One region of the Noviherbaspirillum sp. ST9 genome, then DNA from elsewhere that is predicted to be linked to it. Evidence: riboswitches for the same ligand, from Rfam matches in the RefSeq annotation. Region 1 holds a riboswitch; the other holds the start of a gene.
The links. Region 1 has a riboswitch for cyclic di-GMP ahead of ACNOHI_RS10510 (hypothetical protein). Riboswitches for the same ligand answer to the same signal wherever they lie in the genome.
Positions count from the first base shown of each region.

Region 2: linked by a shared signal. The riboswitch ahead of ACNOHI_RS00085 (lytic transglycosylase domain-containing protein) and the one ahead of ACNOHI_RS10510 (hypothetical protein) in region 1 are both predicted to bind cyclic di-GMP.

Region 1 covers NZ_JBLWFR010000004.1:293,583-307,829, forward strand. Annotated here, with positions in the region: gene ACNOHI_RS10505 (acyl-CoA thioesterase) at 1-752, opposite strand, end outside; cyclic di-GMP riboswitch class I at 909-998, shown strand; gene ACNOHI_RS10510 (hypothetical protein) at 1,053-1,358, shown strand; gene ACNOHI_RS10515 (hypothetical protein) at 1,362-1,736, opposite strand; gene ACNOHI_RS10520 (hypothetical protein) at 1,745-1,939, opposite strand; gene ACNOHI_RS10525 (DUF4148 domain-containing protein) at 2,150-2,599, opposite strand; gene ACNOHI_RS10530 (winged helix-turn-helix transcriptional regulator) at 2,763-3,242, shown strand; gene ACNOHI_RS10535 (methyltransferase) at 3,312-4,442, shown strand; gene ACNOHI_RS10540 (diguanylate cyclase) at 4,439-6,046, opposite strand; gene ACNOHI_RS10545 (aminoacyl-tRNA synthetase) at 6,167-6,565, shown strand; gene mdoH (glucans biosynthesis glucosyltransferase MdoH) at 6,513-9,080, opposite strand; gene ACNOHI_RS10555 (glucan biosynthesis protein G) at 9,053-10,564, opposite strand; gene ACNOHI_RS10560 (sensor histidine kinase) at 10,755-11,807, shown strand; gene ACNOHI_RS10565 (HD-GYP domain-containing protein) at 12,061-13,284, shown strand; gene ACNOHI_RS10570 (radical SAM protein) at 13,378-14,247, shown strand, end outside.
Region 2 covers NZ_JBLWFR010000001.1:11,613-25,859, forward strand. Annotated here, with positions in the region: gene ACNOHI_RS00030 (M1 family metallopeptidase) at 1-683, opposite strand, end outside; gene ACNOHI_RS00035 (ChaN family lipoprotein) at 680-1,864, opposite strand; gene ACNOHI_RS00040 (SDR family NAD(P)-dependent oxidoreductase) at 1,964-2,878, opposite strand; gene ACNOHI_RS00045 (6-phosphofructokinase) at 3,044-4,261, shown strand; gene ACNOHI_RS00050 (secondary thiamine-phosphate synthase enzyme YjbQ) at 4,263-4,682, shown strand; gene ACNOHI_RS00055 (ATP-binding protein) at 4,754-7,225, shown strand; gene ACNOHI_RS00060 (hypothetical protein) at 7,257-7,607, opposite strand; gene ACNOHI_RS00065 (SIR2 family NAD-dependent protein deacylase) at 7,810-8,646, shown strand; gene ACNOHI_RS00070 (metal-dependent hydrolase) at 8,632-9,858, opposite strand; gene ACNOHI_RS00075 (thioredoxin family protein) at 9,923-10,249, opposite strand; gene ACNOHI_RS00080 (6-phosphofructokinase) at 10,251-11,351, opposite strand; cyclic di-GMP riboswitch class I at 11,550-11,634, shown strand; gene ACNOHI_RS00085 (lytic transglycosylase domain-containing protein) at 11,749-12,537, shown strand; gene ACNOHI_RS00090 (tetratricopeptide repeat protein) at 12,507-13,124, opposite strand; gene ACNOHI_RS00095 (GNAT family N-acetyltransferase) at 13,402-14,247, shown strand, end outside.

The DNA of each region.
Region 1 (14,247 bases):
TTCCTGGACCAGACCTTTCCCTCCTGGTCGTAATATCCGCCGTTGAAGGCATTCGCTTTTGCCATTGCAAAGGTATGGTGGCCTTCCACCTTCCGCAATGCGGCGCTGTCCGCGTGGAAGTTGATCGTCAGCGTCACGGTCGAGATCGGTGTGGGACCGCCCTTGCGTACGAACAGGCGGGGAATGAAGGTGTCGCAATGCGCGGCAATCGAGGGGAAATCCAGCGCGCGCGGCGGCACGTCGCTGATCCAGCATTGCGTGTCGCTTTCGCGGCCTCCGGAAAGCGGATCGCGGTCGACATAGCGCACGTCGTACATCTGGAGGAAGGGCACGTTGGCCGGTGATGCATAGCGCGCGCGCTCTTCCGGTGCGGCCACGTCCGGCATCGTCGATTCGGTGTCGGACCAGGCATCGCGCCGTACCGCAAACACGGCGGTGCCGGTAATCGCCGGTTCCGCATCTTCGCCCTGGCGAATGTCCATCTGCCAGTGCTGCGTCGAGCGGCCGGTTCGTACCGGATGCACGCGTATCCGGAATGTCCCTTTCTGCAGCGGCCCCGCAAAGTTGACGGTCATTGCCAGCGGGTCGCCCAACCTGCGCGGGTGCGACAGAATCGCTTGCAGCAGGGTCGCGACCGTGGTGCCGCCAAACGGCGAGATCATGTTCCAGTAATGCTCGGAAGTTGTGCCGCGGTACAGGTCGTCGCTTTCCGCCTCCAGGGCAAGCGCCTGGTCGAAGGGATGGGTCGTCATGGGATTTCTTGGTTGATTGAGAAATTCGAACACTCGTGCTTTTCAATGGTAAACAAAATCGCCGGATGGCGCAGGGCGTGCGGAAATTCACCCGAATTTCAAAAAAGTTTCCGTACGGATACAAAAATCCGGCTTGCTGCTATACTTCCTGTATCAATCCACGCAGGGCAAACCGGTCGAAAGGCCGGGACGCAAAGCTTCCGGCCTAACAGGGACACCGTCCCTCATGGTAGCGGGGCCGCCTTCTGAAGCGAAGTCAAGCTTCACGCCTTGGCATGCCTTGCCTTTTTTGGAATGCCAATGCCTAGACATCTCCTTGCCGTCCTGATGCTTTTGCCTTCAATCGCGTTCGCCGAGTGCGGCTTCACGCGCAGCGGCAATGCCATGACGATCGTGGTGGGCAAGGATGCGAAGTGCCTGTCTTCGGGAGCGTTCCGGGAGGCGCTGAAGCGGGATATTGCCGAAGCGCTGGAAGAGGATGAGGCGAGCGCTGCCGAAAAAAGGCGCGCGTTCGACGACCGTAACACGCGCGGCAGCAAGCTGTGGGCGATCGCCGAGCGGCGGCACCAGGAAAACGGCGGTCGATATTTCGGACAGAGGCGATAGCGCTTACGCGTGAATCGCGCCAGGCGACGCCGCCGTCACCACCAAGGGCATGAGGACGTCCAGTCCGTGCCGCAATTCCACCACCTGTACATCAAGCGGACCACGCTCGCCTGGCGCGAAGAGAATCCATTGCGTGCCAGCGCATGATTCGAGCAGGACAGCCGTGTCCAGGCGCGTCGATAGCAAGGCCGCAGCCTTTTCCGCATGCAAGCCTTCCTCGCACGGAAGGCTGACGCCGATGGCAAAGCCCTGGACATACCGGACGACGAGCGGCTTGTCTGCGGTATCCGGGGCAACACCGAACGCCTCGGCGAGCGCCTCCTGAAGCGCCGCGTCAGCAACCTCATCGCGCAGGAAGAGGACGACCTCGGTATCCATGTCCGGTCCTAGCCAGCCTTGCGGCGCAGGCGCGAGACCAACAGCGATCCGCCAATGGCAACCGGTATCAGCGGCAGCAGCTGCAGGACCAGCTGGCGGTCGACCAGCCCGTTTCTTGTCAGGAACATGAGCAGTCCGGCCAGGATAAGGATCATCGGAAAGGTGAAGCCCTTGGTGCCGCTTTGTTTCGTGGTTTCTTTCATTTCGCATCTCCTTGTCAAGATGGCTTCACGATAATTCCGGCGCCAGCGCTTCGCCACGGGAATGCGACGAAATGCATGGAACGCGGAGCAAAGCGTCGTGGTCGGGAATGGAGCGCGAAAAAAGGCCCGCGCGAAGGGGCGGGCCAAACCCATACTGGGCTGGTATGGGTGAGACAGACTTCAGGCGGCAACGGACAGCCGCATGGCGGATCAGCTGCCGGAAGACGTACCGGCGCGCACCGACTTCGCAGCACGGATGGCCTCGTCACGCGCCTTGCTGGTCGCAATATTGGTGTGCTCGACGAATTCGGACTGGTTGCCGACCTGTCCGTGCACATAGGCTTGTTCCAGTTCGGCGCGCGCCTCGGCGCGGGATTTTCCGCCCGTCGGGGCGTTGTGCTCGACAAATTCCGCTTGCTGCGTCACGGACTGGCCCTGGGTGTAAGCACGGTCGAGTTCGACGCGAACCTGGGCGCGCGGCGCCGTCGCCGGAACGTTGGTGTACTCCACGAACTCGTTCTGACGATTCAGTTCGCCGCGGGCGTAGGCTTGTTCGACTTCGGCGCGTACTTGGGCACGCGTAAGCACGGGGTCAGCCGCAAATGCGCTGGCGGTGGTGGCGATAAGGGCAATGGCGATGCTGGACAGTTTGGCGTTCATTTGTGTTCTCCAAGGAAATTAAAGGCGGCAAAACCAGTGCCGCGTCCTGAAAGCTGCCAATTCGCAAGTCGCTACCCGAAGAAGATAGTGACTTGCAAAATGCAAGCTACGAACTCATCATAAGCCAGTGACTTTTATTTTGCAAGTGAGTACAATGAAAATTATGGACAAGCCCGATAAACCCGAAAAGTGCGGTGCCCCGCTGACCTGCCCGATCGTCCGGTCCGTCAAGCTGATTGGTGACGAATGGGTGCTGCTCGTGCTGCGCGCACTGTTCCGCGGCGCACATCGTTTCGATGAGCTGCAGAAGCAGACCGGCGCGGCGACCAATATCCTGACCAACCGTCTCGCCAAGCTGGTGGAGGGTGGTCTCGTGGCCAAAAGCCCGTACCAGGAGCGCCCGGTGCGCTTCAAGTACGAGCTGTCGCCAGCCGGTGTCGCGCTGTTTCCCGTGGTGCTCGAACTGATGCGATGGGGGGACGAGTGGCTGCCGCGCGACGATGCGCCGCCGGTCCGGCTGCTGCATACGGAGTGCGGAAAACTGTCCCGGCCAGGCCAACAGTGTTCGGAATGCGGCAAGCCGATGACGCCCAAGAATGTACGCCTGGCGGAAGGCGACCGGACGGTATCGCAGGCTGCCTGAGATAGAATGCGCCATCCCCGGTCGTGCAGCAGGCGCGACCGCTTTCTTGCATCCAACCACTTCCCTACGATGAGCGCATACCCTGTCATCCACTGGACCGAGGCAGGTCAGGAACGCTCCGCTCGCTGGCGCTCCGAAGCCGCCGTTCCGCCGCCCAAGCGCGTTGCCATCGCCGACGACCGGACGAACGCCGATACCGCCTATCGCATGGCATGCGAAGGCACCGCGTTGTTGTGGCGCGGCGATTTCCAGAATGCCCGGCAGCTGCTGCAGGCGCTGGCACGGCGCACCGACCGCAAGCCGAAAACCGGCAAGGCCGCTCCGGCCACACCCGCCGAGGCTTTCCATCTTCACCGCAAGGCGCAGGCGCAGCGCGCGCGCATCCTCGGCATGCTGCTGCTGCCTTTCGACGCCGGCCATGTTGTTCCACTGCGGCGCGCGCCCGATGTGCGCGATGCATGCGACGAAGCCTACGGCCCGGCTCCGGAGCCGTACGTGGCATCGCTGCGCGAGTTGCAGGGATTGGTTGGCGCGCACGAATGGCGCAAGAAGGGCGTCGACATTCCCGCCCTCGGCGCGAAGATCCATCCCTGGTACGGCGTGTTCTCACCCGTGCGCGGGGAGTATGTGGACCTGGTGGCGCAGGCTCCACTGCCGTCGACAGCGTTGGCATTCGACATTGGCGTTGGTACGGGAGTGCTTTCCGCCGTGCTCGCGAAAAGGGGCATCAGGCGCGTCGTCGCTACCGATCAGGATCCCCGTGCCCTGGCCTGTGCACGGGAAAATATCGACCGGCTTGGCCTGTCGCCGCAGGTCGAACTGATTACGGCAGATTTATTCCCCGAAGGCCGCGCGCCACTGGTCGTCTGCAATCCGCCGTGGGTACCGGCAAGGCCGAGTTCACCGATCGAATACGCGGTCTACGACCCCGACAGCCGCATGCTGCGCGGATTTCTCGACGGACTGGCGGCGCACCTTGCCCACGGTGGCGAGGGGTGGCTGATTCTTTCTGACTTTGCCGAACATCTCGGGCTGCGCACGCGCGACGAACTGCAGGCCTGGATCGACAAGGCTGGATTGAAGGTGATCGGGAAGCTGGATGCGCGACCGCGGCATCCGAAGGCGGCCGACGTGACGGATCCGCTGCATGCTGCACGCGCGGCGGAAGTCACCTCGCTCTGGCGCCTTGCTGCCGCCTAGTCCGCCGACTCGACGCGATTGCGCCCGAGACGTTTCGCCTGCAGCAGCGCCTGGTCTGCTGCCTCGGTCAGTCCAGGGGCAGTATGGTGGATGCTCGGGAAGGCGGCCACGCCGGCGCTGAAGGTGGCGTACAACGCACCTTGCGGGTGCGCATGGGGCAGCGCGGAGAAATCACGGCGGATACGGTCGATCACGGGAACGGCTCGCGCCAGATCCACCCCCGGTAGCGCGATGATGAATTCTTCCCCGCCGTAGCGCCCAATCAGGTCCACCGAGCGCAGGCGCCCCTTGAGCAGCCATGCCAGGCCGCGGATCACCTGGTCGCCGACCGGATGGCCGTACGTGTCATTGATCGATTTGAAATGGTCGATGTCGATCATTGCCACGGTGAGCGCGCCCTGCGTTTCCGTCTCGCGAACCATCGACTGCAGGCGCGATTTGGCCGAAGTGTGGTTCAACAGTCCGGTCAGGCCGTCGAGGCGTGTCGAGCGCCGCGTTTCGCGGAAGCGTTCGATGCGCGTCTTGACCACCGCCGCCAGCAACACCGGGTTGAACGGTTTCACCAGGAACTGGTCGCCGCCGAGACGCAGGGCTTCCACCTGCATGCCGACATCGGATTCGCCGGACAAGTAGACGATGGGCAGCGCGTTGTACGCGGCCATCTGCCGCAGCACCCGCGTCGCTTCCACGCCATTGAAGCGCGGCATGTGCATGTCCATGAGGACGAGGTCGGGCTTGTACGATTCGAGCGCCTCGAGCAGCCGGGCCGGATCGTTGATTGCGTGACAGTCGATGTCGTGCTGCGCAAGGGTGCGCTGGATGAGTGCCACCGCCACGCGGGAATCCTCGACCACCAGCACGCGGTACTGTTCCTGCTCGTTGCTCTGCACGAGGTCGAGCACGCAGTTGAGCACCATGGCAGGCTGGTCTTCGGCGGGAATGGTGACATCGATGCCGGCGCGCATGAGCTCGACGATAGGCTCGATTGCGGACTGCACGCCGAGATAAAACAGTTGGCTCGCAGGGCAGGACTTGCGGATTGCCGCTATGCAGTCGAACTGCACGTCGCCCGGTTCGTCGGAAGCGGGAATGAACAGGACCGCCAGCGGCATGTCCTCCGGAAGCCGCAATGCGTCCCAGTCGAGCGCAAACATCTTGAATCCGAAAAATTTGAGCTGCCGCGCCAGGGCGTCGGCCATCTCGCGCTTCTCCGGCGCGGCCACCATCCAGATAGCCCTCGGTTTGATCCAGTCGATATCCGTCGTGGAAGGCGGCTCGTCCGCGCGCCGGCCGGCGGCGGAAGGACGCGAGCTTGCCACCGCGCCGAGCAGGGTGTCGACCTGGCGCTGCAGTGACTGGATGTCCTGTTGCGGGACCGGATGGGTTTCTTCGTCGCCCAGCTTGGCCAGTGCCGCGTTCTCGAGACCCTCGCACAAGCGCACCAGGCCGGGCAGCCGCAGACGGCTGAAGTATTCGGTCAGGCTGTTGACCGCGACCGCGAACTCGATGAACTGCTCGAACCGGCCTTCGGCGACATAGCGCTCCCAGCGCGTGCGCAGCACGTAGATGCGGTCTTCGACGAGATCGGCAGAAAGCGTGTTCATGGTGGGAACAGATTATCCGGGATCGTTGTCATAAAGGAAAGCTCAAGCCGGGTTGTCGTAGCGCAGCCCGGTGCTATTCTGAATCATATCCGGAACGGTAGGTTGCCGAGGGGAAATTCCATGCGCATGAGCGATGAAGAGTATTTCCGCAGCTGTGTGGCCAAGGAGCGCCACCTGGCGCAGCTGCTCGGACATGAAGTGGAGGAGTATTGCGAGAGCGCGGGCACGCTCTGGATCAACACGGAACCCGTGCCGCAATGGACGCGTGACTGGCACGCCTGCGGAGCGCTGCTGACCCAGTACGGCATTCCGCTGAGCTTCCACAAGGAGGCGGGCGAATCGCGCTGCAGTTCGGTCAAGGCGGGGCCGGTGATCGTTTACTTCGCCGACCATCCGAACCGCGAACGTGCCGTCATGGTCGCGATCGTCAAGGCCGTGATCCACCTGATCGAGCACGACAAGAGCTTCAAGGACCTGCACCATCCGCTGCATTTGCCCGGCATGCATCATCATCACTGACCCATCGCTGCGGCAATCTGGAGGACGACCAGACTTGCAGATGCAATTGCGACAAGGAATAGGGGTCGTCGAGCAGCGCATTCTTCTGCGCATGGCTGAGGATCGCCGGACCGCCGCGCACCAGCGCCGGCGTCACCGTGATCGATGCCTCCGCGCGGACGCGAGGCCGGCCGGCCGCGCAGGCGAGCGCATTGAGCACCGGATCCACCGTGGCCCCTGAAAAATCCGCAGGGGAGTCCGCGGCCGCGTGATGGTCCGCGGTCGCCTTCAGCTCCAGCGGGGGCGCCAGTTCTTCCGGTATCGCAAACAACTTCGCCTTTCGCAAGCGCCGGCCAAGCGACACCCGGCTCGACAACACGGAAATCGGCCCCGACAATGCCAGCCCGCCGGCAATCGGCAGCAGCCAGGGCAGGAAGGATGGATTCAGCAGATACACCCCAGCCGCCCACAACACGCCGAGCGCCATATGCCATCCATGCTTGGCCAGCGCTTCGCGCCAGCCGGTTTCGGAATCGCCACGCGGCGGCGACTTCCAGTGGATTTCCCAGCCAAGGAAGGCCGCGGCGACAAACCAGGTATGGAACAGCATGCGCACCGGGGCGAGCAGCATCGAAAACAGCACCTCCAGCAACATGCTGCCCAGTACGCGCAACTTGCCGCCGAACTGCTGGGCCCCGTGCGCCCAGATCAGCAATACGCTCAGCAGCTTGGGCAGGAACAGCAATGTCGCCGTCGCGGAGAACAGCGCGATCGCCTTGTCCGGATGCCATTGCGGCCAGATGGGAAACAACTGGCGCGGTTCGGTGAAGTATTGCGGCTCGGTCAGCGCATGCATTGCCAGCATGCCTGTCGACAGTGCGAGGAAGAGGCACCACAGCGGCGCCGATAGATAGGCCATGACACCGGTGACGAAGACGGCGCGATGGACGGGATGCATGCCGCGCGCCGTGAACAGGCGGAAGTTCATGAGGTTGCCGTGACACCAGCGACGATCGCGCTTGAGTTCGTCCAGGAGATTGGGCGGCATTTCTTCATAGCTGCCTTCCAGGTCGTAGGCAATCCACACCGACCAGCCCGCGCGCCGCATCAGTGCCGCCTCGACGAAATCGTGCGACAGGATTTCACCGGCCAGCGAACCGCGGCCGGGCAGGGGAGCAAGCGCGCAATGACGCATGAAGGGCGCGACGCGGATGATGGCGTTATGGCCCCAGTAATGCGATTCGCCGAGTTGCCAGTAGTGCAGGCCGGCAGTGAACAGCGGGCCGTAGGCGCGTGTCGCGAATTGCTGGATGCGTGCGTAAAGGGTGTCACGTCCGGCCGCCACCGGCGCGGTCTGGATGATACCGGCGCCAGGGTTGGCTTCCATCAGGCGCACCAGTCGCGCGATGCAGGCACCGCTCATCACGCTGTCGGCGTCGAGCACGATCATGTAGCGGTAGTTCTTTCCCCAGCGCCGGCAAAAGTCGTCGATGTTGCCGCTCTTGCGCTTCACGCGGCGCTTGCGGTGACGGTAGAAGATGCGGCCGAAGCCATCGACCGCGCGGCACAGCGAGGCCCACGCCGAGAGCTCGGCCGCGCGCACGTCGCTGTCGCTGCTGTCACTGAGCACGAAGAAGTCGAAGTGCGCGAGTTCGCCGCTGCGCGCCAATGACTCATATGTGGCGCGCAAGCCCGCCATGACACGCGGCACGTCTTCATTGCAGATCGGCATGACGATCGCGGTGCGCGCTTGTTCAGGAATGGGAACGGCATCATCCACCTTGCCCGCGATGCCATACCGGTCCCTCCCACGGAGCAAGACGAGATATCCCGCCATCGCCGTCCAGAATCCCGCCGAGACCCAGCAGAACAGGATGGCGAACAGTGCGAGCACGAGCATTTCCAGTTTGGCCGTTCCCTGGTAAGGCAGCACCTTGCCCATGAACCAGGTGGCGACTGCCGTCTGCGACAGCATCAGCGCGAGCAGGATGATGCGGCGAACGTTGCCAAGATAACGCCAGTGGCCACGCGGATCGGGCCCGTCGATGCTGTCGTCCGGCTCAGGCAGCGGCATGTCCGCCGGCCAGGGTTTTCGGTCCGCATGGTCTTCGCGCCGATCCTGCCACTCGTTGCGCCGACGCATGCGCGATTCCGACCAGCGCAGGATAGGATTGAGTTCGCCCCAGGGATGCGGCGCCATCGGCGCACGGTGGAGGGGCGGTGTGAATTGCATGCGCACATGCCTGCGCCGCTCGATATCGAGACGACGGACGTTGCCTGCGGGCTGTGCTTCGGTGCTGCGGCGATCGAATGCGAGTTGCAGCCTTCGCGTGATGGAGCCGAAGGCCGGGTTGTCGCGGTCGGCAAGCCTGCCGGCAAGGGCATGGTGCAGGCCGGTCATCGGCGCCTGGGATGGCATGCGCAGTTCGATGTCGCGGCGTTGCGCGTCGTTCAGCGGCAGCCGGTCAAGGTAATCGCCGGCCGGTGCGTCGGATGGCGATCGTTCTCTTACTCCGGGGGAAGGATATAGCTCCACGTTTCTGATAAGGCGTTGTTGTTGCTGTTGAGGTACCCGCGCAACTCCACCGGTTTCTTTTCGTCGGTGCGGCGCAGCCGGACAGTCATGCGCCATCCGCCCGTTGCATCGTTGCGGATGGTGTTTGTCTCCATGATCTTCCCGTTGGCGTCGGCGCTGACCACCGCGTCGACCTTGTCGCCGGCCGCAAGCTTCTTCAGCGCCGGACCTTCGAAATCGACCGACAGCGCAATGCTGTCATCCGGCTTTTTCACCCAGCCATGGCCGCGGCGCGTCTGCACCGTCCACGACGAGGGCGGACGCTTTTCCGCATCCTTCTGCCACAGCAACCGGTATTCGATATCGAAAGGCACGCCGGGGCGCGGCGGGTTGTCGGGTACCCAGAAGGCAACGACGTTGTCGTTGGTTTCGTCCGGCGTCGGAATCTGAATCAGCTCCACCCGCCCGGCACCCCACTGCCCCTTCGGCTCGACCCAGGCGCTGGGGCGCATTTCATAACGCGCTTCGAGGTCTTCGTAACTGTTGAACTGGCGATCCCGCTGCATCAATCCGAATCCCGCCGGATTGCTCAGCGCATACGAGGTCATCAGCAAACGCCTGGGGTTCAACAATGGACGCCAGATCCACTCGCCGGTTCCCGACTGGATCGCCAAACCGTCGGAATCATGCACTTCCGGACGGTAATCCTCGACTTGAGCGCGCTGGTTCTCGCCGAAGAAATACATGCTGGTGAGTGGCGCGATGCCCAGCTTCGACACGTTTTCGCGCAGATAGAGTTGCGCCTTCACATCCACGGCGGTATCGACGCCAGGCTTCAGCGTGAAGCGGTAGGCGCCTGCGACACGCGGCGAATTGAGCAGGGCATAGATGGTCAGCTCCTTGGCCGCGGGGGAGGGGCGTTCCACCCAGAACTCCGTGAACTGCGGGAATTCCTCGCCTGAATTGAGTGCCGTATCGATTGCCAGCCCGCGCGCCGAGAGCCCGTACAACTGTCCCTTGCCCACCGCACGGAAATAGCTCGCGCCGAGGAAGACCAGCACTTCATCCTTGTACTTCGTCGTGTTCACCGGATAGTGCACGCGGAAGCCGGCAAAGCCCAGGCCGGCCAGATCCCTGGGCTGCAACTCGTTCGCGCCGTAATGGAAGGACTTCGGGTCGAAGCGGATCTCTTGCACGTTCTTGCCCACGATCTCGTGCACCCTGACCGGCGTATCGAAATTGCGCCCCTGGTGGAAAAAGGCGAGTTCGAACGGCAGCTTCGCATTGCGCCACCAGGACCGTGACGGATCGAAGCGGATATCCCGGTACTGGTCATAGTCGAGGTTCGCCAGCGCCTTGGAGACATTCTTTTCCGGCTTCACATAGGCGGCCGCGGCGAGTCGTCGCGCCTTTGACGCGACGTCATCGAAGGTGAACGCAAGCACAGGCGCGGTACTGCACAGGGAAGCCAGTGCGACGGCGCAGGCGGTATTGATCCAGGTCATCGAATTTGCAGACATTGTCCTCTTTGCCGTAAGGTCATTGGCGTATGTTGCAGTGCGTCGCTGTTACTGTTTTGAGCGCGGGCAATCAATGTTGAATTCGCGGGTGTTGCAGGGCGTAACGACCGTCATGCACGGCCGGAAACGGCGTTACAATGGCCGCTGCTTTTCCCATGGTCATCCTTGCCGGGACATGCCGAGACTGCCAACCTTCATCGTCGACAATATCGACCGGATCATCGCCGAGTGGAAACGCGCGGCCCTTCCGACGGTATTGCCGTTCGAGGGCCAGGCGAAGCAAATCCTCATGGCCATTGCGGCGGACATCGAGGCCAATGCCCGCCAGTCCGATTCCTCCGCAGCGGTCACCGTGAGGACCGCCCTGCGCACGCGTCCGGACTTCGATGTCCAGCAAGTCGGTGAAGCACTGCGCTTGCTGCGCGTCGTCGTTCCCGCCGTGTGGAACCCGGCCGACGGGCACGCCGTGGAAGACTGGAGGCGATTCCATGATGCGCTCGACTTCGCCGTCGGCGAGGCAATCGCGCAATACGCGTTGCAGGTGGAACGCACGCGCTCCCTGCTCCTCGGCATGCTTGGCCATGACCTGCGCACACCATTGAGCGCCATCCATATGGCATGCCAGTATCTTGGGCGCGACGATGCACCGTCCGATCGCAAGCGCGAGGCGGTAGCCCGGGTGAGCCGCTGTGCCGGAACAATGGAAGGCATGATTCGCGACGTGCTCGACTTCGCCCGCTCGCGCCTGGGCAAGAAGATGGCGGTCGCAAGGAAGCCGGTCGATCTCGTTGCTGCCTGCCATGAGGCGCTGGAAGATATCCGCGCGGAGCATCCCCGCTGCGAATTCCGGTTCGAGCAAACGAGCTGCCTCGACGGTATTGCCGACATCGCGCGGCTGCGCCAGGCCTTGCGCAACCTGCTCGACAGCGCCTCGCGCAACGGCGCGCGCGGCATGCCCATCCTCCTGCATGCGTCCGCGTCGAATGAACGCATTGTCTTCCGCGTGACATGCAAGGGACAGGGCATGTCACCCGACACGATGCGCACGATGTTCGATCCCATCGCGCAGCTTGCCATTGCCGGCGCCAACCCCGACGGCAATCCTCCCGCCGACCTTGGCCTGGAATTGTTCATTGCACGCGAGATCCTGCGCGTCCATGGCGGCGACGTCGATGTCGCCGCGGGGGGTGGCGAGACGGTATTCGAAGCTTGGCTCCCGGCACGATAAGGGCCGCACTTTCCGGAACATCAAGGGGCGGGTAACATGGGACTGTTCCTCCGCGCATTCTTGTTACCATGCCCACCCCATCCAAGACTGTCTCCCTCGTCCTCGGCGCAGATGGAAACCGAACGTAAGCCGTACGTAGTTTGCGCAGGGGAAACAGTATTTCAAACAGCAAGTCCGACTTGCTTGCATTAGATCAAGGCCCAGGAATTTGCTTTGCGGCATCATTAGCCTTCCGCGCGTTCCGTTCGCAACCATGATCAAAAAAATCCCAGTGGGTCAGCTCAAGGTCGGCATGTTCGTCCACGATTTCAATTGCTCGTGGATCAACCATCCCTTCCTGACCAACCGGGTACTCGTCTCGTCCGAGGGCCTGCTGGAGAAGATCGCGGGTGCGGGCTTGCGCGAAATCTATATCGATACCGAACGCGGGCTTGATGTGACCGATGCTCCGACCGCGGAGCAGGCGCAGGCGGTGATCGAAGCCGAACTGCAATCCCTGGCCAGCGAACCTTCCACAAACCGGCTGCGCATTTCCGTGGGTGAAGAACTCCACCGTGCCGCGCAGGTGAAGCATCGCGCCCACCGTATCGTGCGCGATGCGATGCGCGACGTACGTCTCGGCCGCGCGGTGGAACTCGACCAGGTCGAGCCGGTGGTGCAGGAGATCACCGAATCCATCCTTCGCAATCCCGGCGCCCTGGTCGGCCTGTTGCGCATCAAGAGCAAGGATGATTACACCTTCCTGCATTCCGTCACCGTGTGCACGCTGGTGGTCGCCTTCTGCCGCTCCGCCGGCATGGATGCGGAAACCATGCACCAGGCGGGGCTCGGCGGATTGCTGCACGATATCGGCAAGGCGCTGGTGCCCGACGAGATCCTCAACAAGCCGGGAAAGCTCACGGAAGAGGAATACGCCATCGTCAAGCGCCACCCGCAGGACGGCTACGACATCCTGTTGCGCTCCGGATCGGTCGGCGAGATTCCGCTCGACATCACGCTGCACCATCACGAGCGCATGGACGGTAGCGGCTACACCAAGCGGCTGCCCGGCGAAAGCATCAGCATGCTGGCGCAGATGGCCTCGCTGGTCGACGTGTACGACGCGCTGACGTCCGACCGCTGCTACCACAAGGCGATCCCCGCCGCCGATGCCTTGCGCAAGATCTTCGAGTGGAGCAAGAACGAATTCAATCCGCAGACCGTGCAAGCCTTCATGCACTGCGTCGGCATCTACCCGGTCGGCACGCTGGTCCGGCTGCAGTCCGGCCGCCTCGGCGTAGTGGTCGAGCCGCACGAAACCGACCTGCTCAAACCCAAGGTGAATGTCTTTTTCAGTACCCGCTCGAACACCTACATCCGGCCGGAGCAGGTCGATCTCTCTCGGCCGTTCGGCATGGGCGGCGGCGACAGGATCATGAGTCATGAATCGCCCGACCGGTGGCGCGTCGATCCGCTCAAGTTCATGAGCCTGCACTGATGAAACTGATCTTCCTCGCGTAACCGCCCCGACCGGGCGGCGAGACCTGCTTTTTTCCGCGCATTTCGCGCATCACCCCATCGCAATAACAACATGAACGATATCGTTTCTCCGCTTTCCCTTTTGCCGGCCCTTCATCCCATCATCGGCAACCGCGTCGAACTGAACCTCTTTACCACGTTGCGCTGCAATCTCAAATGCACCTACTGTTCCGAGAGTTCGGTGGTCAATTCCCAAGGCAAACCCAGCTATTCGCTGGAAGAACTCGACAAGTTCATCCGCACCCACCTCGACCGGCACGAGAAGTACGTCACGTTCTACGGTGGCGAGCCGACGCTCAACGTCGAATTCATGGAGCAGGTCATGCAGCGCTATCCGCATTTCCGCTTCCAGCTCCAGACCAACGGCACGCTGCTGCACCGCCTGCCGGACACCCTGCTGGCAAAGCTGTCGAACGTGCTGGTGTCGGTGGACGGCGGGGAAAAAATTACCGACGGGTTTCGCGGCAAGGGCGTGTACCGCCGGGTGATCAACCGCGTCGAAGGCATTCGCGGAAAGCTGGGCGGGTCGCTCACGGCGCGCGTGACCTGGGGCAGCGAAGACACCAGCTTCGAGGAACTGGACGAACTGCTGCAATCCTTCGACTATGTGTACTGGCAGTTCGTGCAAAGCGACGGCGCGTATTCGGCGCAAGCCATGGAGAAGAAGAAGCGTGTGCTCACGCAACTGGTCGACCGCTTTTTTGCCAGCAACGACACCTTGTATCCCTTCATCCCGCTCATGGGCATCGTGCGCAACAAGGTGCTGCCCTCCCGCGCCATCGAGCAATGTTCCGGACATGCGCAATGCCGCGCGTCGACGCACATCCTCAATGTGCTGCCGGACGGTTCGATTTTCCCCTGCCCCGACATGACCGACGATTCCGGCATGCAGCATGGCAGCGTGACCGAAAACTGGCTTGCC
Region 2 (14,247 bases), on a different contig from region 1:
TAAGCGTCCGCGAGTCCGGGAACGGCGTCGAGCTCACGCGTGAAGTAGGTGCGCAGGCGAAGCGCATCCCCGCTGCTGCGCGGCGCCATTTTCTCGCGCACGATCCACGGCCCCGCCATCAGGTCGATGCCGTCGGCGGGCTGTTCGAATTCGAACGCGGCGCGGTAGCTGGATGCGTCCGGCACGCTTTCAGAGGCAAGCCGTCCGGGCGCGATCGCACGCTGCCCTGCGGGAACCGTCACCTCCAGGCGATAGCTGAACAAGGATGCTGACGGCGGATACCACGCGCCGCCAGCGGGCAGGAAGCTGCCTTCGGGCGACGTCATCGGCGGCAGGCCGCGCAACACCCCGCGATGATCGAGGCTGCGGTCCAGTGCCGGCAGGGTGCCGGCATATTCGATACGCACCCTCGCCGCGCCGGCGGGAAGGGCAAGCTTCCAGACGCGCGCGCCGCCTTCGTTCGGGCCGGCCGACGCTTTGACCGCCTTGCCGCCCGCGGATGCCGACGTAATGTTCAGCGACTCATGCAACAGGAAGCGGAAATCTTTCGAGGCGGTGGCAAGGTCCGCGACCGCCTTGAAACGCCGTGTCGCGGGATCGAGTTCGACTTGCAGGTCCAGTTGCGCGGCACATGCAAGCGAGCCGGCCAGCGACAACAGCAATGCGCCGAAGAGCTTCCTCATTGCTTCACCGGGAACTTGACCACGATATCCAGCAATTCCTCGCCGCGCTTGATACGCATCGGCAGCCAGGTGCCGGGCGGCTGGCGACGCACCGAGGCGGCGACCTGCGGCGCCTTGCCGACGGCGATGCCGGCAATTTCCAGCAGGCGGTCGCCGACCTTCAGCCCGGTACGTTCGGCCAGGCTGCCCGCCGTGACTTCGCTCAGGCGCACGCCGCCTTCGACGTCTTCAAGCCGCACGCCGAGGCGCGGCGGCTCCGGTTTTTCCTCCGACTGCAGCGGCAGGGCGAACACCGCATCAGCAATGCCGGCAGGGATGTCCTTGCACTCGGTATCGGCGGGCGTGGCAACCAGGGTGCCGACGCGGTTGATGCCGAGGTCGCGCAGCTGGTGCGGGATGCCATAGCCAAAGCGCAGGTGGCCGCTACCAACGATGCCGACGGCCAGCGGCTTGTCGCTACCCTTCACGCGCCCCGCCAGCGCCTCCGCCATCGCACGGTCCCAGGTGATCTGCGATTCCACGAAGCGCACGAACGCCGGGTCGGTCTTGCTCGGCTTTGCGCCCTTCGCCCCATGCACGCCCGCATGCATGCCGAAGACATCGAACAGGTAATCGCGGTATGCCTCCGACGCGCCCGCCGCGCGGCCCACGCCTTCGCGTTCCGCTTCCGGCACCTGGTCCCAGCCTTTCTCCCGGATAGCCTTGTTGAGCTTGTTGTCGACGTTCAGTGCGACCATCGGAATGCGGTTGATTCGCGCGAACTGGAACAGCGGCACGTACAGGTCGGGCGGCGTGTTCCACACCTTGTCCCATTCCGCCTGTTCGAGGAATTGCTTGAGCGTGAGTTCGCCCTTGACCCAGCGGTCAAGCACAGGCTGCACGCGGCGCGGGAACATCTCGAAGCCGATCACCATGTTCGGCCGCAGCACGTGCAGCGCGGAGAGCATCTGCACCTGCCAGCGATGGTGGTCGTCTTCGTCGTGGTATTCGCCGAGCAGGACAACGTCGCGCTTCGCCATCTCGGCGACGATGTCCGCTGAAGGCGCGGTGCGTGTCGACGCCTTGTCGAATTGTGTCCACGCGGCGGGAGTCAGGCAGCCTGCCGGGGCGGCATTCGCGAGCGGTGCGGCAATGGCGGCAGCGAATGCCAGCGGCAAGATGCGGCGGATGAAGTGGTTCATGATCGGTTTCCTAGCCTTCACGCAACTTTCACCTTTGCAGGGTAGGGGAAGTCCACGGCCGGGGGAATGATCCGGATCTATCAAACCACAAAATCCCGTTCATCCCCGCGCGGCGCGGGCCTTGGTCAGCTCCATCATTGGCTGTTCGAAACCTGCGCGCGGTACGGTTTCGCCGCTGCGGTCCGCCAGCTTGCCCGCGTTGTCGGCCAGCATTTCCGCCGCATCCGCGCCGCCGCCGATGTGGATGCCGGCGGTCAGCGTGATATTGGATCGGGAGAAGGTGCCGGCGCCGGCGCACAGTACCGTCTTCGACGGGCCGTCCTGCGACACGAGCCAGATCATGCCGGGCGTAACGTTTTCCGGCTTCAGCAATTCAAGGTCGTCCGAGCTCAGGATGCCTTCCGTCATGCGCGTCGCGGCGGTGGGCGCGAGGCAGTTGACGCGGATGTTGAACTTCTCGCCTTCCAGCGCCAATGTCTGCATCAGGCCGACCAGCGCCATCTTTGCCGCGCCGTAATTTGACTGGCCGAAGTTGCCGAACAGGCCGGAGGACGACGTCGTCATCACGATGCGTCCGTAGTTCTGCTGCTTCATGATTTCCCACACTGCCTTGGTGCAATACACGGCGCCCATCAGGTGGACGTCCACGATCGCGCGGAAATCGTCGAGGCTCATCTTCGAGAAGGTCTTGTCGCGCAGGAACCCGGCATTGTTGACGAGGATGTCCACGCGGCCCCACTCCTTCATCGCCTGGTCCACCATTTCCTGCACGCTGGCCGGATCGGTCACGGATGCGGCGCTTGCAATCGCCTGGCCGCCGGCAGCGCGGATTTCAGCAACAACGCTTTCGGCCGGTGTCATCGCATTGCCCGAACCGTCGCGCGCCACGCCGAGGTCGTTGACGACGACCTTCGCGCCGCGCGCGGCAAGCTGCAGGGCGTGCGAGCGGCCGAGGCCGCCGCCTGCGCCGGTAACGATGGCAACCTGGTTGTCGAAGCGGATGGGAGTGCTCATGTCTCTGGTCTTGGAGTTGTGGAAAGAAATCAATGGTAGCGGAATTCCCGAAGAGCGGCCGGCGCGCAATTCAGGAGGAGTTGGCTAAATGTCATTCATTCCTGCAGCTAAATCGTCCATACTCAGCAATAGCGCTTTTCGATCAACGACAAAAGGAGGAATGCCATGCCCTCAGGAAAAATCCTCGTCGCGCAAGGCGGCGGCCCGACCGCGGTCATCAACCAGTCGCTGGTTGGCGTGACGCTCGAAGCGCGGCGCTTCCGCGGCGTCGAGCGGGTGTACGGCGCATGGCATGGCGTGCGCGGCATCGTCAACGAGGACTTCGTCGACCTCACGCAGGAAACCAGCCACAACCTGGAGATGGTGGCGAACACGCCTTCCTCGGCGCTGGGATCGACGCGCGACAAACCCGACATGAAGTATTGCCAGGAAATCTTCGAGGTGCTGCGCGCCCACGAGATCGAGCACTTCTTCTATATCGGCGGCAACGATTCCTCCGATACCGTCCGCATCGTCAGCCTGGAGGCGCAGAAGGCGAACTATCCGCTACGCTGCATCCACATCCCCAAGACCATCGACAACGACCTCGTCGGCAACGACCACACGCCGGGCTTCCCGTCGGCCGCGCGTTTCGTCGCGCAAGCCTTCGCCGGCGCGAATCTCGACAATGCCTCGTTGCCGGGTGTCTACGTCGGCGTGGTGATGGGACGGCATGCGGGCTTTCTGACGGCCGCGTCCGCACTGGGAAAGAAATTCCCCGACGACGGACCGCACCTGATCTACCTGCCCGAACGCACCTTCGTCGTCGAGAAATTCCTCGCCGATGTGAAAGCAACTTATGAACGCTTTGGGCGCTGTGTCATCGCTGTCTCCGAAGGCATCCACGACGCCTCGGGCGCGCCCATCGCGACCCTGCTGGCGAAGGACGTGGAACGCGACGACCACGGCAACGTGCAACTGTCCGGAACGGGCGCGCTGGCGGACCTGCTGTGCGAGGAGATCAAGTCCAAGCTCAAGATCAAGCGCGTGCGCGGCGATACCTTCGGCTACCTGCAGCGCTCCTTCATCGGTTGCGTGTCCGACGTCGACCAGCGCGAAGCGCGCGAGGTCGGCGAAAAGGCCGTGCAGTTCGCGATGTGGGGCGAGCGTGACGGCTCGGTGGCGATCAAGCGCACCGGTTTCTATTCCGTTGACTACGAGCTGCTGCCGCTTGAAGCCGTAGCCGGCAAGACGCGCACGCTGGAAGATGAATTCATCGCGCCCTCGGGTACCGATATTACCGATGCATTCCGTCTCTACCTGCGCCCGTTGGTCGGGTCGAAGATGCCGGACGCCTTCCGGCTGCGTTTCAATCCCGTTCCCAAGCGCATGAACCGCGGCTGACATGAAGAGCCACCGCAAGGAACTCTGGTTCAGGACGCGCACGCGCCGGGCCTTCATCAACATCACGCCGCAGGTCGAGGAAGCCTTGCACGCCAGTGGCGTGCGCGAAGGATTGGTGCTGGTCAACGCCATGCACATTTCGGCCTCCGTCTTCATCAACGACGACGAGCCGGGACTGCATCGGGATTTTGAAGACTGGCTGGAAAAGCTTGCGCCGCACGAGCCCATCCGCCAGTACCGGCACAACGACACCGGCGAGGACAATGCGGATGCCCACATCAAGCGACAGATGATGGGGCGCGAAGTCGTCGTGGCGGTCACGGAAGGGCGCCTCGATTTCGGTCCATGGGAACAAATTTTCTACGGTGAGTTCGATGGCATGCGAGACAAGCGCGTGCTGGTAAAGATCATCGGAGAGTGACGCCGCCCGCCGGCCCTCGCATCGCGCCCCGGCATTGTTGCCGGCGTCACCAACATGCGATGGAGAACGCCATGCCTGCGTGGATGAGCGAAATAGTTGAACGAAGCGATGCCTTCATGCCACACGGGCATTGCTACCTCTGGATTCCCAGCCTGTTGTGGCTGCATGTGCTGTCCGACACGCTGATCGGCATCGCCTACGTGGGCATCTCGCTGCTGCTGTATCTGCTGGTCAGGACGATACGGCTGCCGTTCAGTCCGGTGTTCGTTGCCTTCGGCCTGTTTATCGGATTGTGCGGCCTGACGCATTTCATGAGCGTCTGGACGGTATGGAACCCGGACTATTTCGTGGATGGACTGGTCAAGGCGGCGACGGCGGTTGCCTCCGTGGCGACCGCCGTCGGCCTTGTTTACATACGGCCACAGGTGGAGGAAGTCGTGCACACCGCCCGCTTGTCCGAAGAGCGGCGTGTGCGTCTGGAAAGCGCGCATGCCGAGCTGGAGGCCCTGTACCGGAAAGTGACGGAGCTCGATGAACTCAAGACGCAGTTCTTCGCGAACGTATCGCATGAACTGCGTACGCCGCTGGCGCTCATCCTCGGTCCCGCCGAGCGCATGCTGGAGGATGACAACCTGACGCCGGCCCAGCGGCGCGAGCTGGAAAGCATCAGCGCCAATGGCAAAGTTCTCCTCAAGCAGGTCAATGACCTGCTGGATGTCGCCAGGCTGGAGGCAAGCCGGATGGATATCCGCTACGCACACTTCGACATCGCCCGGCAGTGCCGGCGCATCGTGTCGCAGTTCGACGTCGCGGCGGCGCAGCGCGGCATTCGGCTGCGCGTCGATGCTCCCGACGACTTGCCGGTGGAAGCGGACCCCGACATGACCGAACGCGTGATCGTCAACCTGCTCTCGAATGCATTCAAGTTCACACCCGGGGAGGGCCAGATCAGGCTCGACGTGCAGGCGGGACAGGATACGTTCACGCTGGCGGTCGAGGACAGCGGCCCCGGCGTGCGCGAGGACCAGCGCGAGGCCATCTTCGAACGCTTCCGGCAGGGCGACGGCGCCCCTGCAGGAAAGTCGCGCGGCACGGGGCTCGGACTGGCGATCGTCAAGGATCTTGTGGTCTTGCACGGTGGGCGGATCAGTGTTGCCCGCGCGCCCGGTGGCGGCGCGCGATTTGTCGCGGAACTCCCCCTGTTCGCCGGCGCCGGCATCGCTGTCGCCGACATGCCGCCGGAACCCGCCGCCGGTCCGCAGACCATGCTTGAGCTTGCCCTGCTCGAACGGCCTTCGGAACCCCGTCCCGCGGCGACGAATGATGCATCGTCCGGCCTGCCAGACGTGCTCGTGGTCGAGGACAACGTCGAGATGAGCGAATTCATCGCGCGCTGCCTCGCCGGCACGTGCAACCTCGTGACCGCCCGAGACGGCCAGGAAGGCTTGCAACGGGCGCTCGCCTTGCGTCCGGACCTCGTGGTCACGGACATCACGATGCCGAGGATGAGCGGCGACCAGCTGGTGCACACCATGCGCACCTACGGCGAGCTGGACCATACGCCGGTCCTCCTGCTGACCGCAAAGACGGATGATGACGTCCGGATCACGCTGCTGCGCAACGGCGCACAGGACTACCTGACGAAGCCGTTCTTGCCGCAGGAGTTGCGGGCAAGGGTGGGCAACCTGCTTGCCATGAAGCGGGCAGGCGACGCGTTGCGCGTCGAGCTCGCGAGTGCGTCGGACAATGTCGGTGAACTGGCGCATGCGCTGGCGGCCAAGCACAGGCAGTTGCAGACCGCGCTGAATGCAACGGAAGTGGCGCGCGAGCAGGCAGAACGTGCAAGCCAGGTGAAGAGCCATTTCCTGGCGGCGATTTCCCATGAAATGCGGACGCCGCTGACATCCATCACCATGAACGCCGAACTGCTTGACCGCCACCGCGAGGGCCAGTCGCGGGAAGCCGCGGGGGCGCACATCGAGCGGTTGATACGCGCCACGAAGCAGTTGTCGACGCTGATCGAGGGATTGCTCGAATACACGCGCATCGAAAGCGGGAGAAGTTCGGCCCGCATGGAAGGCGTGGATGCTCTCAGGCTGGCGCGCGAGGTGACGGAGACGATGGCGGACACCGTGCCCGAGGGCGTGCAACTTGTCCTTGCGCCGCCGCCTTCCGGCCTGCCCCCGCTGGTGAGCGACACGCGCCTGCTGCGGGTGGTCCTCGGCAACCTCGTCGCCAATGCGCTGAAGTTCACGAAGGAAGGGCTGGTCACGCTTCGCCTCGGCACGGATGGTGGCGCCCATGTGTTCGAAGTCCACGACACGGGCATCGGGATTCCCGAGGCAGACCTTCCGCGCATCTTCCTGCCGTTCGAGCAGGTCGAACCGGTGCAGCGCAAAAGCATCCCCGGCGTCGGATTTGGGCTCGCCCTCGTCAAGCAGATCGTGGAAATCCTCGGCGGTGCGGTCGAAGTGCGCTCCGCATCCGGCGCGGGCAGCACCTTCCGTGTGCGCATTCCCAGCAGCGGGCCGCGAACCTCCTGACCGCGAGCGGCAGGGAAAGGCGTTCAGCAGGTTAACGGCAGAAGTAATCCGTCACCACACGGTCGTGGTTGCTTTTCGGCGCGGCGACCGTAAAGGCATCGATACAGTTGGAGTTTGCATCGCGCACGCCGTAGAGGACGATCTCGCCCCGTTCGGTCTGCATGTTCGGATAGGCCATCACGGTCCTCGGCGGGCCGAAGTTTTTCAAGAGCGCAACATACGGCTGCCCGCGCCATGCGGACTGCATGACATGCTCGCGGTGCTTGCGGGGACTGATCTTCTTTGTCGGACCATCCTCGCGCACGCTCGCTTCCTGCGTTGCCGCGCATGCGGACAGCATGCAGATGACGGCCAGCAGGTGGTACCGCGGCGAATATCCCATGGCCTTCTTCCTCCACGTGTGCATTCAAGAGGGGAAAACAGGAAGTGCGCGGCGCAACCTGTGCCTGCCGTGCTGAATATCCATTCTGCCGAGATGGTTTTGTTGTGTTTTGTGCAAGCGCAACCGGGCGCGCGACTCCATGACGCAGGTCTATGGCAGATGCGGCAAATCAACGCGATAATGGGAAAACGTCACCGATCCCATGAGAACTCCCAGCACCGCGCCCACGGCAACGTTCGGCCTTGAACCCGCCGGCTATCGCAAACTGCTCGAACAGTTTGCCCATGCAACCCGCATCCTCGTATACAGCGGGGCAGGCATGTCGGCCGACTCCGGACTGCCGACGTACCGCGGCGCCGGGGAGCATCTCTGGACGGGGGACTTGCTCGAGCGCGTTGCGACACCGACCGGTTACGCGCGTGATCCCGCCTTTGCCATCGAGTGGTACGTCGAACAGGCGCACCGGTTGCTCGCGGCGAGACCGCATGAAGGGCATGCCGCTCTACGCACACTCGAACGGCACTGGAACGTCACGCATGTGACGCAGAATGTGGACGTGCTGCTGGAGGAAGCCGGTTGCGCCGAAGTGGTCCATCTGCACGGACGCTTCGACGAGATCAAATGCCTGCAGTGCCGCTGGACCGGCATCGCGACTGCGGCGGATTCATTGCGCCAGCCCTGCCCGAATTGCGGAGGGCAGTTGCGCCCTTCCATTGTCTGGATGGGAGAAATGCCGCACGAGGCCGACGTCAACCGGGCTGAGGAGGCCGCGCGATCGGCGGGGCTCGTGCTGGTGGTCGGCACGCCGGCGGAAATGTATCCCGGCGCGGCGGTGGTCGAAACCGCCCATCGCGCCGGAGTCCCGATCTGCGTGCTTAATCCTGAATGGTGCGAGAACCTGCACTATGCCCAATGGCAATTGTTCGGCGGCGCCCGCCAGGTGTTGCCTGTTCTCGCCAGAGACGCCATCGCACGCATGCGCGTCGAAGGCAGGCCGCTGCCCTGGTTCCTGCGCTGGCTGCCTTCATGGGCCAAGTAGGTCGGATCGCGGAAAACCCCAGCGCGGCACATAGCGCGGGCAATCCAGCTTCCGGAAGGATTCGAAGTCCAAGGTGGTGAAGTTTTCCTTCCAGGCGGGACCGTAACGCAAGTCGGTTGCCGCGGTCGCGCCCACCGACGGGGTACGGGAAAAACGCAGCCATGCCTCGAAGTGGCAATTGCCCTCCTTTAACGCCCTCAACGTGTACAGGTCTGCGACTTCGGTCGAGTAGAAGGCGATGGAGCGTGTTGCGTCCGCCGGAAGCACATCGCCCCATCGGCTGGCGGGACAATGGTCGAGTGGCAGCAGGCCGGGGGCCAGGCTCAGCACGCCGCGCCGCAACGCATACTTCCCCGCGCGCGGATCGCTTTCGACCGACACGAAGGTCCAGCAGACGGGATTGGTGGGAAACGGCGTCAACGCCACGTCAAGAACACGGCTCGCCCCGTCCCGCTGAAGCAAGGTGCCGGCAACCATGCGTCCGGCGTTCCAGGAGGCTACGCCTTGCAGGGCGATGAATCCGGCCGCCAGCACAAATGCGCTCGCGAGACCGCGCCGTCCGGTGTGGCCCGCGCGGTATTGCACCGTGCCGGCGACAGCGGCGAGGACGGCCAGCGCCGCCAGCGAGCTCCAGTGCAGGAAACCCTTCCCCGCAAAGTACGCCGGTACGGCCGCCAGCAGCACCAGGGAAAGGATGCGCAGCGCCGGCGGCGTCATCATCGCCAGCGGCACGCCGAATGCGATCCAGAAGAATGGCTCAAGGATGAACACCATGTCGCCATACAGCCAGCGCGAGTCGAACGGATGGAACGGATGGATGCCGTACGAATTGAGGAAGTCCATCGACAGATGCAGCACGAGCCCGATCGACAATGCCGCGAAGAAGCCCTTGCGCGCGGTGGCGCTGGCGTCGATGAGGCGGCGCGCGTTCGGCCACAGGAGGAGGATCAGTCCCCATAGCAGCAGTGCCTGCGGAATCGCGTACAGCAGCGTGTGCGTATGGCCGCGGTGGTGCATCAGGTAGCCGAGCGGCACCGGCAGCACCGGCGTCAGCACGAGATCCAGGTCGGGGAAGTTGCTGGCCGCCCAGGAGGTGAACAGGAGCAGGCGGCGGCGAATGCGCTGTTGGCCGGGATCGGCTTCCTGCGGCAGGCTGCGGTGAAGGAGTTCACCGACAGCGAGGCCGGCGAGGGAGTGACTCAGATTATCCATCGGACAATCTTACACGGCTGCGGCGCTTCTTCTCTGCCAGTGCCGAGAGAACCCTGCATTCGCGTCAGCTGTCGAGCTGCGCCAGTGCCTGCCCGATCGCGCCGGCATCGGACGGACGCACGAGACGCGCGACTTCAACGCCGTCCTTGAGGAAGACCAGCGTCGGCCACAGCTTGATCCGGTAAGAACGGCCCAGCCTGCGCCCCGGACCGTCCTCGATCTTGATGTGGCGAACGTTGTCATGGCCGTCGAAGGCCTTTTCGATCAGCGGCTGTGCGCCGATGCAGAAGCCGCACCAGGGCGCGCCGAATTCGACGACGGTCGGGCCGGGAAGGGCATCGACCTCGGCCCGTGCCGGTTCGCTTTCCGCGTAGTTGGTATTGAGTCCCATGCTAGTCGCCAAAGTTGATGCCGATGTCGCGCGCCGTCTGCAGCGTGTCGCTGTCGAGGGGCACGCCTTTCATGCGTCCGGCGACTTCCTCGAGCGCGACGTATTCGACGTTTGGAAAGGCGAGCGACACCATCACCCCGGACATGTTCTGCTCGAGGGCGCGCACCGCCGCGGCGCCGAAGCGCAGTGCAGCCAGGCGGTCAAAGGAGGTCGGGCTGCCGCCGCGTAGCAGATGGCCGAGTACGACGACGCGCGCGTCCTTGCCGGTGCGCTCCTGCAGCGCGCGGGCAACGCGTTCGCCGATGCCGCCCAGGCGTTCGGCATGTCCGGTGCCTGCCGCCTCGGCCACTTCACGTCCGCCTTCCACGGGGGCCGCACCTTCGGCAACGACGACAATCGAATACATGCGGCCCAGTCCGTCGCGCCAGCGCACTTTCTCCGCCACCTTCTCGATGTCGAAGGGAATTTCCGGGATCAGGATACTGTGGGCGCCGCCGGAAATGCCGGCATGCAGGGCGATCCATCCCGCGTAGCGCCCCATCACTTCCACCACCATCACGCGCTGGTGGCTCTCCGCCGTGCTGTGCAGGCGATCCAGGCAATCGGTCGCAAACGCCACCGCCGTGTCGAAGCCGAACGTGGTGAAGGTCTTGTCGAGATCGTTGTCGATGGTCTTCGGCACGCCGACCACCGGCAGGCCCATCTTGTGCAACGCATGCGCAATCGTCAGCGAGCCGTCGCCGCCGATGGCCACCAAGGCGTCGAGTTTTTCCTTCGCGAAGTAGTCGAGGATCTCGCCGGAGCGGTCCGTGTCCCTGGTCGTGCCGTCCGGCATCTGCACCGGATAGTGCAGCGGATTGCCCTTGTTGGTCGTCCCGAGGATCGTGCCGCCCAGGTGCGCGATGCCGCGCACGCCATCGCGCGTCAGTCGGAACACGCCGCCGTCAGCATAGCGGTCGGGATTGAGGATGCCGTTGAAGCCGTCGCGGATGCCGTAGCATTCCCAGCCCCGATTGATGGCGGCGAGCACGGTTGCACGGATGACAGCATTGAGGCCGGGCGCGTCGCCCCCGCCGGTATTAATGGCGATTCGTTTGACCACAGTTTCTCCTGGATATGTCAATTTAGTATCACCCCCGGGCAGAACCAAGTCAATCGTGCCGGAGACGTTGGCTTTGTGTCAGTAGATCGTGTCAAGCCGCTATCGTTTCGTGGCGAATTTGCCTCGCACTTGTATCAAGATGCTTCAGTCATTTTCTATTGGGAAATGATTGGCGTATCCTGATTCCGGCAGCAAACATTCCGATAAGGGCAAACCCGTCGAAAGGCGGGGACGCAAAGCTTCTGGTCTAAGGGCATATGTCTATGACAGCAGGGCTGCCGAGTGGATACCCGTCCGCTCGCATCCTGCCGCCCTCCAGCTTTCTTCACTCCAGCAACTTCCTTCGCGAATGCATGCCGGCCATGCGGCACATCTGCGTGCCGCGAGCGGAGGAACCATGTGCAGCAACAATGCAACCGCGCGGGGGAACGCCAGCAATTCCCTGCTGGCGCGTGCGGCAGTGACAGCCAGGGCGGTGAAGGTGTTGTCCGCTCTTTTTTTCGCGGCATTGCTTGCCGCATGTGCAGGACCCTTGCCCTTCAAATCCGCCCCGGGCGTCGAGAACGAGCAGCAGGCAGTCGCCACCCAGGTCGCACCGGAGTCGGCGCGCAAGAAGCGCGTGCGCACGCAGGACGTGCTCGCCGAGTGGGGCACGTTTGGTATCGAGCCGCGCGCCTTCCGCAAGGCAGGGCGCGCCGCATCGCCGCGCACGCTGCTGCCCGCGCCGGATTACAGCGAATCGATCCAGGATATCGTCGACAACGCGACCTGCCATTCCTGCGACGCCAAGCCTTACCACCACATGGTCGTCAATGCGTCGCTGCGTCACGGCGTTCCGCCGAGCCTGATCCATGCGGTGATCCAGAAGGAATCCGGGTACAACCCGAAGGCGCGCTCGAAGAAGAATGCGCGCGGACTGATGCAAGTCACGCCGGGGACGGCGAAGTTCGTCGGCGTCGTCAACGCACATGCGCTGTTCGATCCGCAGACGAACATCCACGCCGGCACCGCTTACCTGAAATACCTGATGCGGACGCACGCGACCTTCGACGAGGTGCTTGCCGCCTACAATTCCGGCCCCGGCAACGTCCGCAAGTACAACGGCGTGCCGCCGTTCAACGAGACGCGACGCTATGTGCGGGACGTGAGAAAGTTTTACGCGGCGTCGTCCGGCGACGAGCCCTGAGGCAACGCGTCGCTGCTGCCCTGCTCCTGCAAGACAGCAGCGAGCTGCGCGTGGAGATCCGCATTGTCGGGGCGGCTCTCGATTGCGCGGCGGAAGCAGGCCGCCGCTTCCTCGACGCGCCCGGTTTCGCGCAGGAGATTGCCGAGATTGACGCACGCGCTTGCAGAGGCGGGATTCAGCATGACCGCCCGGCGCAAGCAGCGTTCCGCCTCTTCCTGCTGTCCGGCGCGCTTGAGCGCCAGCCCGAGGTTTTCGAGTGACTCCGCGTCATCCGGCAGATGCTGCACCGCCATGCGGAAGGCATGCACCGCATCCTTGCCCTGCATCAGCTGCGCTACGCCCATGCCTTTCCATGCGATCCCGAAACGTGGCGCATCCTTCACCAGCTCCAGTGCCGCGCTTTCCATCTCGGCATAGCGGCCGCCCTTGAGCATCGACGCCAGAAGGTTGCGGCCGGCATCGACGTGCCCGGGATGCGTCTTGAGGACGAAGCGGTACAACTGCTCCGCTTCCTTCAGGCGGCCGCGCTGGTGGTGGCCGAGCGCATGGTGAAGGGCAATGTTGGCGGATGGGGAGGGCAGGGACATGTCTTTATCCATGGCAAGCTGACGGAGAAAAAGAGGGTAGCCATCCGGGCTTGTCTTTGGAGGCCAACACGCACTTGATTGCGGTAGAACAAGATCACGTGCGATGGGGGCGCGGGAACTTCCCTCCCGGTCAGACGCTCGCAGTCTCTCCGGCGGAGCGATTTTCCGCCTCATATTGCAGGTAACGCGACGCTGCCATTGATGCAGGCGTCCACCATACGCGGTGCCATTCGACGCGAAGCCCCTCTCCGCGGTCCCGGCCCCGGCCGGAATCGCCGTGCATGACAACGAAGTGCCTTCCTTTGTCGGTCCCGAGCTGGACAGGCTGTACGGAACGCTCTACTCCTCCCTTGCGTACTTTCGCCATTGCGCCAGCCTTGAAGGTGTCAGCACTTACGTCGCCTACAGGGATGGCACGCCGGCAGCTGTTTTCCTTTTTCGCCGCGAAGGCAGCCGGATCCGCGTCGTCAATGAAGGCATGCGGCTCGACGCGGACGAAGTGCTCCGCTTTGCGCGCCACATGTTCGCACAGTCCCCCCTTGTGGATGTCATCGAATTCCACGCCGTGCAGACGGCCGCGTCGCACATCCCCTTGTTGCGCCAGCAAGCCTTCTGCGCCGAAGATTTCATCGTTCCGTTGCCGTCCACGCCGCAGGAATATCTTGCGCGCCTCGGTCCGGCCACGCGCAAGAACCTGAAGCGTCACCGCCACCGCCTGGAGCGCGATTTCCCCACGTTTCGTCATGCCGTGTACGAACGGACGGAAGCCGACGAAGGCATGATCCGCCACATCATCGAACTGAGCCGCGTTCGCATCGCGGCCAAAGGCATGGCCTTTGCCATCGATGAGGAGGAGGCGCAGCGCATTGTCACGCTCGTCCGGCAGTGCGGCGCGGTGCTGGCGGCAAGCATCGACGGGCGTATCTGCGGCGGCACGCTACTGTATCGCTTCGGAAAGAATTGCATCTCACGCGTGAACACCCATGAGGCCGAGTTCGATTCGTACCGGCTCGGCATGCTGTGCTGCTATCTCGCCGCCTGCCATGCCATCGAGACGGGAGCGGAACGCTTTCACCTCGGCCACAGCTGGTACGACTACAAGACCGCGCTGCTCGGCGAGTTC